DNA from 2 places in the Aliivibrio logei genome. Region 1 is predicted to be linked to the other one. Evidence: predicted binding sites of a transcription regulator. Region 1 holds the regulator's gene; the other holds the start of a gene.
The links. Region 1 encodes MetJ, which represses methionine synthesis genes. Its sites were predicted from a motif close to TTAGACNTNTANANGTCTAA; they were not measured.

Region 1 (6,464 bases):
TGACTTGGTGCTGAACCCGCGACCTTATTTGCAGAGATCAAGTGCATGCCTTGTTCTGCAATTTTAGTGTATTGACTTGCAAGCTCAGGGCTTGCCGTTACATCTAAAATAACAACGTCATCGTATCCTTGGACTGAACCGATTTTTTCAATCCATTCAAATTCTTCGTAGCTCACCGCTTCATCATCAAAATGGCTGACTACTGATGCACTATCGATACCGTCAAAATCGAACCAGTATCGATGACGGTCAACGACTCCGACTAATGAAAAAATCATGCCTCGACGTTTTTCTAAAATTCGTTTTTGCTGAGTAAACAATGTAAGCCACTGCGCACCAATATTACCGTGACCACACAAAACAAGGCCAACTCGTTTCTGAGCTTGAAATAAACTGGTATGAATCTCATTGATCAATTCATCGGTGTCTAATTTACGAAGAATAGCAACAAGACTTAACCCTGATTCCGATTCACACACAAACTCTAAAGGTCTATTTTTTAATTGATGGTAAAAACCATGGCTATGAATGGCATTAGCCGTTACACCAGCACCTACTGCTGCAACCATTGAGTACCCTTCTTTTAATTTAATTTCAGCATGCACCGCTGTATTTTGCAGCATATCTAAAGCATCACTGACGATCTCTGAAGTGTAGGCAAGTAATAAAGTAAATTTATCGGCTTGTGCTTCTAACGCAAGAGGTTGAAGTTGAGCACGAGTTAAAAGAGAAAGCACCTCGGTTTGAGCTCGTTCAAAATCTTGCCCACGGCCAAAGCCAAGTTGGATTAAGTACACATCATCCAACGAAGTAACAATTTTAGCGCCACGACCAGAGGCCAAGACACGTTCAATGCGTGTTGAACCCGATTCTGGTTGATAACTGCAACGTAGACTCAAATCTAACGCACTTTGCGCTACTGGCTGTAATGTTCTGCTATGTAAAACAGGGGCAGCTAAACGGGCCAATTCACTGGCTTCATCCAAACGAAGTAGCGGCAATAAACAAGCGTCTTCCACTTTTCTAGGATCCGCACTAAATACCCCAGCAACATCACTCCAAATAGTAACACGAGAAACTTCAGCTAATGCACCAATCATAGTTGCTGAGTAATCCGATCCATTACGCCCTAATAATACGGTTTCACCCTTTTGGTCACGGGCCATAAATCCAGTAATAACAAGACGACCATGAGGGTGTTGTGCTATTTGTTCTTTAAATAAAGGCCATGAAAGAACACGATCAACCTCAGGCTGAGCCCCTCTTTCTGCTCTTAAAAAATGGCGAGAATCCAACGGTGCCGATTTTAATTCAATCTGGTTTAAATAAGCCGACAACAAACGAGACGACCATATTTCACCATGACCAAGCACATCGGCTTGTTGAACTTCATTTAGCGGAGCATGTAATTGACCGATTGCAATCAACTCTTTATGCAACAATGCCTGCAATACTTCCGCCTGATCTGGCTCTAACAATTCAGAAATTAACTGTTGCTGATAATGACGCAAAGACTCCAATGTATCGTGAGCCAAACGACCATCTTTAGATAAGTTATCAATCCATTCAAGAATACGGTTTGTTGTATTACCCGCGGCAGAAACAACAACAAGATCATGCTCGTTTGAATATTCTTTTAAGATGGTTGCCACACGGCGATAACACTCAGGATCAGAAAGACTGCTGCCACCAAATTTATGTAACTGACGTTGCACCAAAGACGTTGTCATTATTTCACCTCTGCAGCCACAGCAAACGCTTGTGTAAGATCTGCGATTAAATCTCTACTGTCTTCTAGGCCAACAGAAATACGTAATAACGTCGGCACCAAACCGGCAGCAGCCTGAGCTTCATCTGACATCGCTCTATGTGTCATCGTTCCCGGATGAGCAATCAGACTTTCTACTCCCCCTAACGATTCAGCTAAAGAGAAATATTTTAACGCTTTCACAAAAACTTTAAGTTGGTCTAACGAACCGTTTAATTCAAAACTCAGCATTGCACCAAAACCCGCTTGCTGACGCTTTGCTATTTCATGCCCTGGGTGCTCAGGTAGACTAGGGTGATAGATCGTTCCCACTAACTCTTGCTGTTGTAAGCATTTTAATACTTCCATCGCATTTTCTTCATGCACTCGCATACGAGCACTAAGAGTACGAATTCCTCTCAGGGTTAAATAGCTATCAAATGCAGTACCTGTTGCACCAATGCAGTTCCCCCACCATGCCAATTCATCGGCATGTTCTTTCGTTTTAGATATGATCACACCACCAACAACGTCTGAATGCCCATTAATGTATTTTGTTGTGGAATGAAGAACGAAATCAGCCCCAAGAGTCAGTGGCTGCTGTAATACAGGAGAAAGGAACGTGTTATCAACCGCAACTAATGCACCGACTTCTGCCGCTTTTTTACAAATTTCGGCAATATCGACTACGCGAACTAATGGATTGGAAGGCGTTTCTAATAAGATCAGTTTTGGCTTTTTAGCAAGCGCTTCATCTAAAGCGGCGGCATTAGACTGATCCACAAACAACGTTTGAAAATCACCTTTATTTGCTCTGGTGTTAAAGAGTCGATAAGTGCCGCCATAGCAGTCATGAGGGGCAATAATTAAATCATCAGGACCAAGCAAGGCTGATACCATTAAATTAAGAGCCGCAGTGCCACAGTTCGTCACCACCGCACCCGCACCACACTCTAAATCAGACAATGTTGTTTCTAATTGAGTTCGGGTTGGATTCCCTGAGCGAGCGTAATCGTACGTTGGAACATCTCCAAATTCTGGAAAGCTATAATTAGTCGATAAATAGATAGGAGGCACAACCGCATTGTGTTGTGAATCGGTTTCAATGCCAGTACGAACAGCAATAGTTGCAGGTTTTCTCTCGCTCATTATTTCCCTTCCAAACTGCTATGCAGTGGTATAATCTAATCCATAAGTTATATTCTTCTACTTTACCATCACAAAATGAGACGTCAATACTTCTAGACGTCTATATATCTTTGCTTATAGACGTAAATATCGCTAGAATTAGCTCATCGCATTTTAAACAACAATAATATTAGAACGAAGGTGAGCAATGGCTGATTGGAATGGTGACTATTTAAGTCCTTATGCCGAGCATGGTAAAAAAAGTGAACAGGTAAAAAAAATTACCGTGTCAATTCCAACGAAGGTACTACAAATCCTTACGGATGAACGTACTCGTCGTCAAGTAAGTAATCTTCGCCACGCCACAAACAGCGAATTGTTATGTGAAGCGTTTCTTCATGCTTATACTGGCCAACCATTGCCAACAGATGAAGATTTACGTAAAGATCGTCCTGATGATATTCCAACAGAAGCAAAAGCGTTAATGACCGCAATGGGCATTGAATTCGAAGCATTCGACGAAGAATAAAAGTGATTAACTCCTAGCTAATGATAACAATCATTAGCTAGATCACATTTTCGATTATTTCCTACTTTCTTTATCCCCTCTGTTTTTCTGCTCATTTCAATTTTACATTACCTCTCTGTCTCATACTTACCCTATCCAATTGGCCATGTTCAAGTTCTAAAAGCGAATGATAATTTACTCTATCGGCTGTATTACAATAGTGCTAAACAACAACGAATACATTAGTGGTATTCAAGTTAACGCTTGGTGGTAAACCCATAATTTAATTCCCCCTAATAAAAAGACTTCCTCATCAATGACGTAGGAAGCCTTTTTACTTTAATTAATATATAAAAGCAGTTTACGCTTCCATGTATCCTTCTGGCATTTCAATACGAGCGACGCCTGAATCAACCGCTGCTTGTGCTACCGCTTTTGCAACTCGAGGAAGTAAACGAGGATCCATCGGTTTAGGAATGATGTAACCTTTGCCAAACTCTAAAGAATCAACACCCGCCGCTTTTAATACTTCGACAGGCACAGGTTCTTTCGTTAATTGACGAATTGCTTCAACCGCAGCCAATTTCATTTCATCATTAATCACGCTTGCACGAACATCGAGTGCACCACGGAAGATAAATGGGAAACAAAGTACGTTATTTACTTGGTTAGGATAATCAGAACGACCAGTACCCATAATTAAATCATTACGAACTTCATGAGCCAATTCTGGTTTGATCTCAGGATCTGGATTTGAACAAGCAAATACAACGGGCTTATCAGCCATTAATTTAAGCGCTTCAGGTGGCAATAGGTTAGGACCCGATACCCCTAAGAATAAATCAGCGCCTTCAATAACATCTTCAAGCGTACGTTTATCTGTGTTGTTCGCAAAACGTTGTTTATATTCATTAATGTCATCACGACGAGTGTGAATTACGCCTTTACGATCAAGCATGTAGATCTTCTCGCGCATCGCGCCACATTTAATCAGCATTTCCATGCAGGCAACCGCCGCGGCACCCGCACCTAAACAAACAATGATCGCATCTTCTAACTTCTTACCTTGAAGCTCGATAGCATTCAACATGCCAGCTGCCGTTACAATTGCAGTACCGTGCTGATCATCGTGGAATACAGGAATATCACAACGTTCAATTAAACGACGTTCAATTTCAAAACAATCAGGGGCTTTGATGTCTTCTAAGTTAATACCACCAAAAGTATCTGCAATGTTCGCTACTGTATCTACAAATTCATCAATAGTGCGATGTTTCACTTCGATATCAATCGAATCTAGACCGGCAAATCGTTTGAAAAGTAATGATTTGCCTTCCATTACAGGTTTTGAAGCCAGAGGACCTAAATTACCTAAGCCTAAAATAGCCGTACCATTTGAAATAACCGCAACCATATTGCCTTTAGATGTGTATTTATAAACATCGTCTGGGTTTTTCGCGATTTCACGTACTGGTTCAGCTACTCCTGGGCTATAAGCCAAAGCAAGGTCTTCTACCGTATCGGCGGGTTTAGTCAGTGCTATTTCAATTTTACCCGGCGTTGGGTAAGCGTGATAATGGAGAGCTTGTTCGCGAAAATCTTCAGACATGGGGTTTTCCTGAATGCTAATAAATATAAGAGAATTGTTTCAAAATAGTAAACTATATAATAGTTGATCTAGCTCAAACTTCATAGTCTTCGCTTACAGATCGTACCAACAAAAATGTCGGGTTAATTAATGATTTTATGACTTAATTTCAAATAAGAAAGTGACCTTACTCTGAATTTTAGACATAAAAAAAGGAGTCCTAATGGACTCCTTTCTTATCGGAAATTGGTAATTATTTTTTAGAACCAATTGCACCGAAACGTTTGTTGAAGCGATCAACACGGCCGCCAGTATCTACGATACGTTGCTTACCAGTGTAGAACGGGTGACATTCGCCACATACGTCTAGGTGGATTGTGTCTTTGCCTAGCGCTGATTTGAATTCAAATTCGTTGCCGCAAGAACAAGTAGCTTTAACAGCTTTGTATTCTGGGTGGATACCTACTTTCATGGGAAAACCTTATAATTTAGGCCGTGTCGCCATCCGAATCTAAGCCGGACACCACACGTCGTGTAACAAAAATAATAAGCATAAATAAATTACACCTACTTAAGGTCGCGTATAATAATGAATCGCGGCCAATCAATCAACTAATCTGTTACTTTTTCCACCGATTATTTTACTCCTTTGCGATATTTTTATCTAAGAGTAGACTATTCATCCTATTATTCCTGATTAATGTTGGCTATGTCCTATTCAATTGCACACGTTTCACTGCCCGTTCCTCTTGACCGCACCTTTGATTACTTAATTAAAGCCGGACAACACCCTGTCATTGGGGGCCGTGTAAAAGTGCCTTTTGGTCGTCAACGCCTTATCGGTATAGTCACAAAATTAAGCAATGACTCTGAATTTGCTCGTGAGAAATTAAAAGGATTAGACTCCGTACTCGATAGCACTTCTCTCTGGACTCCTCACCTTTATAAGCTTCTTAATTGGAGCAGCACTTATTATCAATACCCATTAGGGGAAACCTTAGCGAATGCGATGCCAGCGTGGCTACGTAAAGGCAGAGAAGCCAGTTTTGCGGCACTAAAAGCGTGGCAAATTACTGAGCTAGGAAAAAATCAAGATCTCAACAAACTGACTCGAGCACCGAAACAAGCCAAGGCCCTAAACCTTGTTCGTCACCAACAATGCAGTCACGAACAAATGCTTGAAGAAGACATTACTGCTGCAACCTTAAAAGCCGTCGTGGATAAAGGATGGATAGAAGAAATCTCTCTCGCTCCAAAACCAACTTATTGGCAACGTAATGTCGAAATAACACAAGAAAAGCCACAGTTAAATGAAGAGCAAGCCATTGCTATTGCTACGGTTAATGCAAACCCTGAATTTGGTTGTTACTTATTAGATGGCGTTACGGGATCGGGTAAAACGGAAGTCTATCTCCAGTTATTAGAGCCTATTTTACAAGCAGGCCGACAAGCACTGATTCTTGTTCCTGAAATAGGATTGACCCCACAAACCA
Region 2 (6,464 bases), on a different contig from region 1:
TTTAGGCTACTTGCGTAAGTTGTGTTGATTACAGACAGTGCCACATCATCAAGAGAACGAGGAAGTTGCGCCGCATCTAGCTCAACAATTGAGATGTTTTTAGGGTTAGCGGTAATATCACGAACCGTTGCAGCAAGACCAGAACCATCACGTAATGTGATTAGGCCTTGTTCTTGAAGAAGAAGAAGAGAACGACCAAGGTTAGTTGGATCGTTTGGTACCGCAATACGTGCACCATCTTCAATTTGGTCAACAGCAGTTACTTGCTTAGAGTAACCTGCAATTGGGTAAACAAATGAATTACCAGCAACTTCAATCTTGTAACCACGGTCAGCGACTTGTTGATCTAAATATGGTTTGTGTTGGAATGCGTTCAAGTCAATTGAACCATCATCTAATGCTGCGTTTGGTGTTACGTAATCGGTAAATGTCACTAACTCAACATCAAGACCGTATTGCTCTTTTGCTACTTTTGCTGCAACTTCAGCGACTTGTGCTTCAGCACCTGCCATTACACCTACTTTAATTAGGTTTGTGTTTGTTTCTTCTTGGCCACAACCAGTAAGAATAAGCGTTGATGCTAGACCCGCTACTGCTGCCAGTTTTTTTATGTTCAATACCATTATTTACTCCTTAAAAATGAATTCCATTTAAATTTTAAATTAGATTAACGATGATCAACTTTTTTAACTAAGTTATCACCAATTGATTGAATGATTTGAACCAAAACAATCAACATAACAACGGTCACAGCCATGATGGTTAAATCATAACGGTGGAAACCATAACGAATCGCTACATCACCTAACCCGCCGCCGCCAACTGTTCCAGCCATTGCTGAGTAGCTAACGAGGGTAACCAGAGTGATAGTCACTGAGTTCACTATCATAGGCAAAGCTTCAGGAAGCAATACCTTAGTTATAATTTGAAGAGGAGTTGCACCCATTGATTGTGCGGCTTCAACTAACCCACTTGGTACTTCAATTAATGCGCCTTCCACTAAACGAGCAACAAACGGAATTGCCCCGATAGTTAATGGAACGATGGCTGCCGTGGTACCAATAAAGCTGCCTACAATAAGCTTAGTCACCGGAATGATAGCAACCATGAGTACCAAGAAAGGCACAGAACGTCCCATATTTACAACAGCGCCAAGGATGCTATTGAACGCTGGGTTTTCCATTAATCCACCTTTTTTGGTGATATGCAAAATAACACCCAGTGGAATACCAATAGCAAAACCGACAATACCAGCAACAGAAACCATGTACAGAGTTTCGCCAGTCGCGTTTAATAATAGCTTGCTGTTTAAATCAAGCCATGCGGAAATCACATCAAACGACATAACCTAACACCTCTACTTTTACATGATGATTACGTAAGAATTCAATCGCTTGTTTTGTTGACTCTTGGTTACCGAAAAACTCAGCAAGCATTAGGCCAAATTTAACGCCGCCAGCGTAATCAATATCAGAGCTTAAAATACTGATATCAATATTGAATTCACGAGATATTTGACTGATAACAGGTGCATTCACCGTTGCGCCAGTAAACTCTAAACGGATCAGAGGGTAACTGCCTTCGACATAAGTATCGTGTAGACGCGTTTTAAAATCGTCAGGAATTGATAAATCTAATGTCGCTCGAATGAATTCTTGAGCTAAAACGGTTTTAGGGTGAGCAAAAATATCACTCACAATGCCTTTCTCAACCAATTCACCATCACCGATGATCGCGACTTCATGACAGATGTTTTTTACCACTTCCATTTCATGAGTAATAATTAAGATAGTGATGCTTAATTTACGGTTTAGATCTTTAATCAGTTCTAGAATTGATTTCGTCGTCGCAGGATCAAGCGCACTGGTTGCTTCATCACATAACAATACTTTTGGATCGGTTGAAAGCGCACGAGCAATCGCCACACGTTGTTTTTGACCACCGCTTAAATTCGCAGGGTAAGTGTGGTGTTTGTCTGACAGTCCGACGAGATCTAATAAGTCATTCACTTTCTTATTAATCTCTTGTTTTGATTTTCCTGCAAGCTCTAAAGGTAAAGCTACATTTTCAAATACAGTGCGAGAAGACAAAAGATTAAAGTGCTGAAAGATCATCCCAATATTACGACGAGCCTTGCTTAATTCACTTGACGACAGTTTAGTTAAATCAACACCATCCACAATGACTTCGCCATTGGTTGGTTTTTCTAACATGTTTACACAGCGTATCAGTGTGCTTTTCCCTGCACCTGATGAACCAATAACACCGAAGATGGTGCCTTGGGCAATATGAAGGTTAATATCTTTAAGGGCATTAATTTCCTTTGCACCTTGATAAAAGACCTTATTGACGCGGTTTATTTCAATCATGATTCGCCTTGAACTGAACTGCTAAGCAATTGGAATTTAAATAACGTTACACAAAAGTTCACAATGTTGCAAAAGTTGAGCTATATCGCATTTTAAATTATTTTTTAATGTAAGACGATGCTATTTCGAATGGATAATTAAGTCAATAGATATTTTTACGTCTAGACGGCTAAACGTATAAATAAGATGCTAATCATTTAAAAGCGTGAGATAATTTTGTCATTAAGAGATTCGACAATTAGAGGGTTTTACCTTGTCTAAACCAGCAATATTTATTGATAGAGATGGCGTGATTAACGTTGATCGTGGCTACGTTCATAAGCGTGATGACTTTGAATACATTGATGGTGTGTTCGATGCTGTTAAGATATGCAAAGACATGGGCTACTTACTTGTATTAGTGACCAATCAATCAGGCATTGCACGTGGTATCTTTACTGAAGAGCAGTTTGAAACATTAACTGAATGGATGGATTGGAACTTTGCTGAGCATGACATCGATTTTGATGGCATTTACTATTGTCCGCATCACCCTGAAGCGACAGTAGAACAGTACAAAGAAGAGTGTGATTGTCGTAAACCAAATCCTGGTATGTTCATGTCAGCTCAAAGCTTCTTAGATATCGACATGGAAAAATCTGTGATGATCGGTGATAAGAAAGAAGACATGATGGCAGCTCAAGCGGCTGGCGTTGGTACACGTATTCTTGTTCGTACAGGTAAACCTGTAACAGAAGAAGGCGAAGCATTAGCAACAACGGTACTTGATAGTATTGCGGATGTGCCTAAGTTTCTGTTTGCTTAATTAATACCGATACAATGAAATTTCAGACGCCTATAGAGAAATCTATAGGCGTTTTTTTTGATCTTTATTGGAACAAAGGTCAAGTAATTGATTTATTAATAGTTAAATTTTATAAAACTACAACTGATTGATTACTCTCGGCATTTAATTTTGTTTTTCGATGTTAACTCATCAAAATGGTGAATGTCTTACAAGCTATTGAGACTTCGGCTTATTGATGAATATATCTAATTGATATAAGTTCTCATTTTCATTTAGAGCAAGTTTAACGGAGTTACTATGAAAACGAGTACACTTATTGGCTTAGTTGCCTTTTCTACCTCAATCTCTGCTTTTGCAAACGCTATTGTCTTTCCTGATTCTGAAAATAATGCGAGAACAAAAACCGAGATTGTTTTTCCTAAAGATAAAACGCCAGTACCATTGGTTGGTGGATATCAAATTGAAAATGGAATATTAACGTCAAGAACATACAATTGCGGTATTAATATTAGCGATCTTGATATCGAAGCTAAATTGCAATGGAATGGTGCAACACCACAGTTGCTCATTGTTGGTGAGTATCCAAGCTCTATGTGCCGAGCAGGATTTACTGGCCCACTATCAGTGGATTTAGCAGAATTTATTCATCGCATACCTGCGCATGTCCTAGATAGATTAGTTGTTGCTAATCATTCCCCTCTAGATTTATAAATACCTTTTTTCGTTTTTAATTCACTCAATAAGCTTGAAGTCCATTTTCTAGTTTTCTAGTTTTTTAGTTTGCTTATTGAGTGTTTTTTCAAAAATATAAGAATAATTAATAATATGAAATTAAATAATTTGATGCTTGTTTGTTCCTTGCTCTCAACGGGCGCTTCCGCTTTAGAACTGTGCCGGGTAGGCGATGAAATCAACGTTCTTGATAAAGAGTCGTTTAATAATTTAAGTAAGAAAAATTACCGTTCTTTTAGTGATGAAATTATGCCAGAGGATCTTTTCCCAAAAGTACCAGACCATTTCTCAAGTTTAAAACCGAATCTAAGCGAAGCCACTCACGTTTACAGCGACACTTCTTCTTTACTCGAAACCGGCCCTGCGAGCTCTTTTGCTGTAGAAACAGAAGAAGCTTCGCGCTTATTGTCTACTATTGGACGATCTGCATCTGAAGCAGGCAGTGCTGCACTTGAGGCGTTAGGACCAATTGGAGAAGCTGCTGCAGTAGGCCTTTGGGCGCGTGATGTCGCGGATACATTTGAAGATGAATCTCGGACATCCTACGATCGTTTTGCAACCGTTATGGGGTTGGTGGATTGGTTTGGGGTTCTCAAACTTCCTGAGCGTGCTGTTGATCGTTACATTATTAGTAATCGTTGGGACAGCATGGCTTCTGGTAATCATTACAGTTTTACTATTCATGATGATATTGTGACGCAGCAAGATTTAAGGGATAAGAAACACTGGGCGGAATTGGCGAGTAATCAGCACAAAACTCTTGAATCAATAGTAAAAAGCTATGCTTCTGATGTCGCATTAAAATACCAACTGCATTATCAAGAAACGGTCAAGGCACAAGCATTACTTGCCAATGAATTGATAAGTGCTGTAGATCAGGAATTGGAAAAGACACTTCATTTTCAATTAGGAATAAATAAAGAGGGGTCACGATTATTTTCGTCTGATATAGCAAGTACGTGCCGAACAGAAACTGACGCTTTATTTGCTCTTTATCCTAACCAACAAGAAAATAATAATCGTCCACCTTCGATTCCTTCCGCCCGTGTCGCAAATCGTACATTAGCCGCGCTGCAACATTGTCAGCAATACATTCTTGATCAAGCGGTGACTAAGCTGGATGAAATACGTAATGGGCAGTTGAATGGTTTGAACCATCTTGCGCTAACTCAACTTTATACACGTACATTGAACGCAAAGAAGAAGATTGCTGAAACGGCCGATAATCATGTTCGTATTACGAGTATGAAATTACAAAACTCAATGAAAAATGAGGGTTTAGCGCTAATTAATCGGCTTTTTGATTCGGGTTCGGTAGAAAAAGCGAATGCGTTTTTTAAAGAGCAAGCAAGTCGCTATGCGGTTGATGAGATGGCGAGAAGTTTGCTGTATCGACCTGCAACGTCAAGAGAGCTTTCTTCTAAGGTTTTAGTACTGAAAGAGACTTATAAGTATTGTTCTAGTGTTGGCGTTTTAGCGGGAGACCCTAATTTTAGAGGGTGTCTAAAATATACGTGGGAGCCAGCAGAAACACGTCGATTTGACTTTTCTCAAGATGATGTGACTAGCCAAATAAAAATGCCGTTACGTGAAACGTATTACGAGGTATTTGCTACCACGCTTAACCTATTGATTAAAGAGGGTTGGAATTCAGAAATCGAAGAACAATGGCTTGAGCAACAAATTCTCGATTATTCAGAACAACAAAATCAGATGGTTCAGAGCCGAGAAAATAAAGCTGAAATCTATCGCTGGTTGTTTGATTCACACGCCCAACTGGGGAGTGAATGCATCGGTGAGCGAGAATGTTCAGGATGGAGTTCGTCATATTTAGCCAAAGAAAATCTGTCTCGAACTTCTTCTCTTGCTCATATTGCTCGTTGGTTGGCGGATTACTCGGGTCGAGGAGCGTACATTCATCGTAAACGATTGGAAAAACTGGATGAATTAATTAAACCCGCTTTAGAAAGCGATTGGAAAGCCACGCAAGGCAGTCAGTTTTATAGTTACGCTTATCCGAGCAGTTTTGATATGGAAAAATACGCGCCATTGATTGATTCTGCATTGAAAAACTCAACCCTTGATGTGACTAATTTATCGGGTAATGCACTCCCATTAGCAAAAGGGATTGTAAAATCGCGTTTGATTGAAGCGGTTGAATTAGGTGAACAAAATGGGCCTGATTGGTTACTTTCTCAGGTTGGTGACTTTCAACGTTATGCCGCAATTGTTCATTCACAACATACCAGTGTTGGGCGTCACGCTCCTGAAATGGAAGAAACCCCCGTTTTATTTTCAGAGATGCTGCCTGCTTATATTTTACGTTATTTAGTGTCTGATTTAATTCCAGACAGTTACGATGCTCGTTTGGTTAATTCTATTAATGCTTTGTATGACCCTTCTTCAGAGTTAGGCCAAAAGATCACACAACTTGTAGACGTCAATCAAACACTTAATGACCGTTCAAATAGAACGTGTGACATCAACTTTATACCCCTAAAAGAAACCTTACTTGCTATTTCAGGTGATGAATCATTGTATTGGCTATCACCTATATCGAGTTGGTTGGATAATTT

Region 2: a site for MetJ is predicted at 2,523-2,542, ahead of metN (methionine ABC transporter ATP-binding protein MetN). Genes of this name have one in related genera too.

What each region holds. Positions count from the first base shown of each region.
Region 1 is NZ_MAJU01000006.1:116,494-122,957, forward strand. Features, by position in the region: gene A6E04_RS03710 (bifunctional aspartate kinase/homoserine dehydrogenase II) at 1-1,730, opposite strand, end outside; gene A6E04_RS03715 (O-succinylhomoserine (thiol)-lyase) at 1,730-2,896, opposite strand; gene metJ (met regulon transcriptional regulator MetJ) at 3,084-3,404, shown strand; gene A6E04_RS03725 (malic enzyme-like NAD(P)-binding protein) at 3,745-4,992, opposite strand; gene rpmE (50S ribosomal protein L31) at 5,225-5,443, opposite strand; gene priA (primosomal protein N') at 5,681-6,464, shown strand, end outside.
Region 2 is NZ_MAJU01000011.1:210,159-216,622, reverse strand. Features, by position in the region: gene A6E04_RS11520 (MetQ/NlpA family lipoprotein) at 1-623, opposite strand, end outside; gene A6E04_RS11515 (methionine ABC transporter permease) at 668-1,345, opposite strand; gene metN (methionine ABC transporter ATP-binding protein MetN) at 1,335-2,369, opposite strand; gene gmhB (D-glycero-beta-D-manno-heptose 1,7-bisphosphate 7-phosphatase) at 2,623-3,174, shown strand; gene A6E04_RS11500 (hypothetical protein) at 3,454-3,867, shown strand; gene A6E04_RS11495 (hypothetical protein) at 3,982-6,464, shown strand, end outside.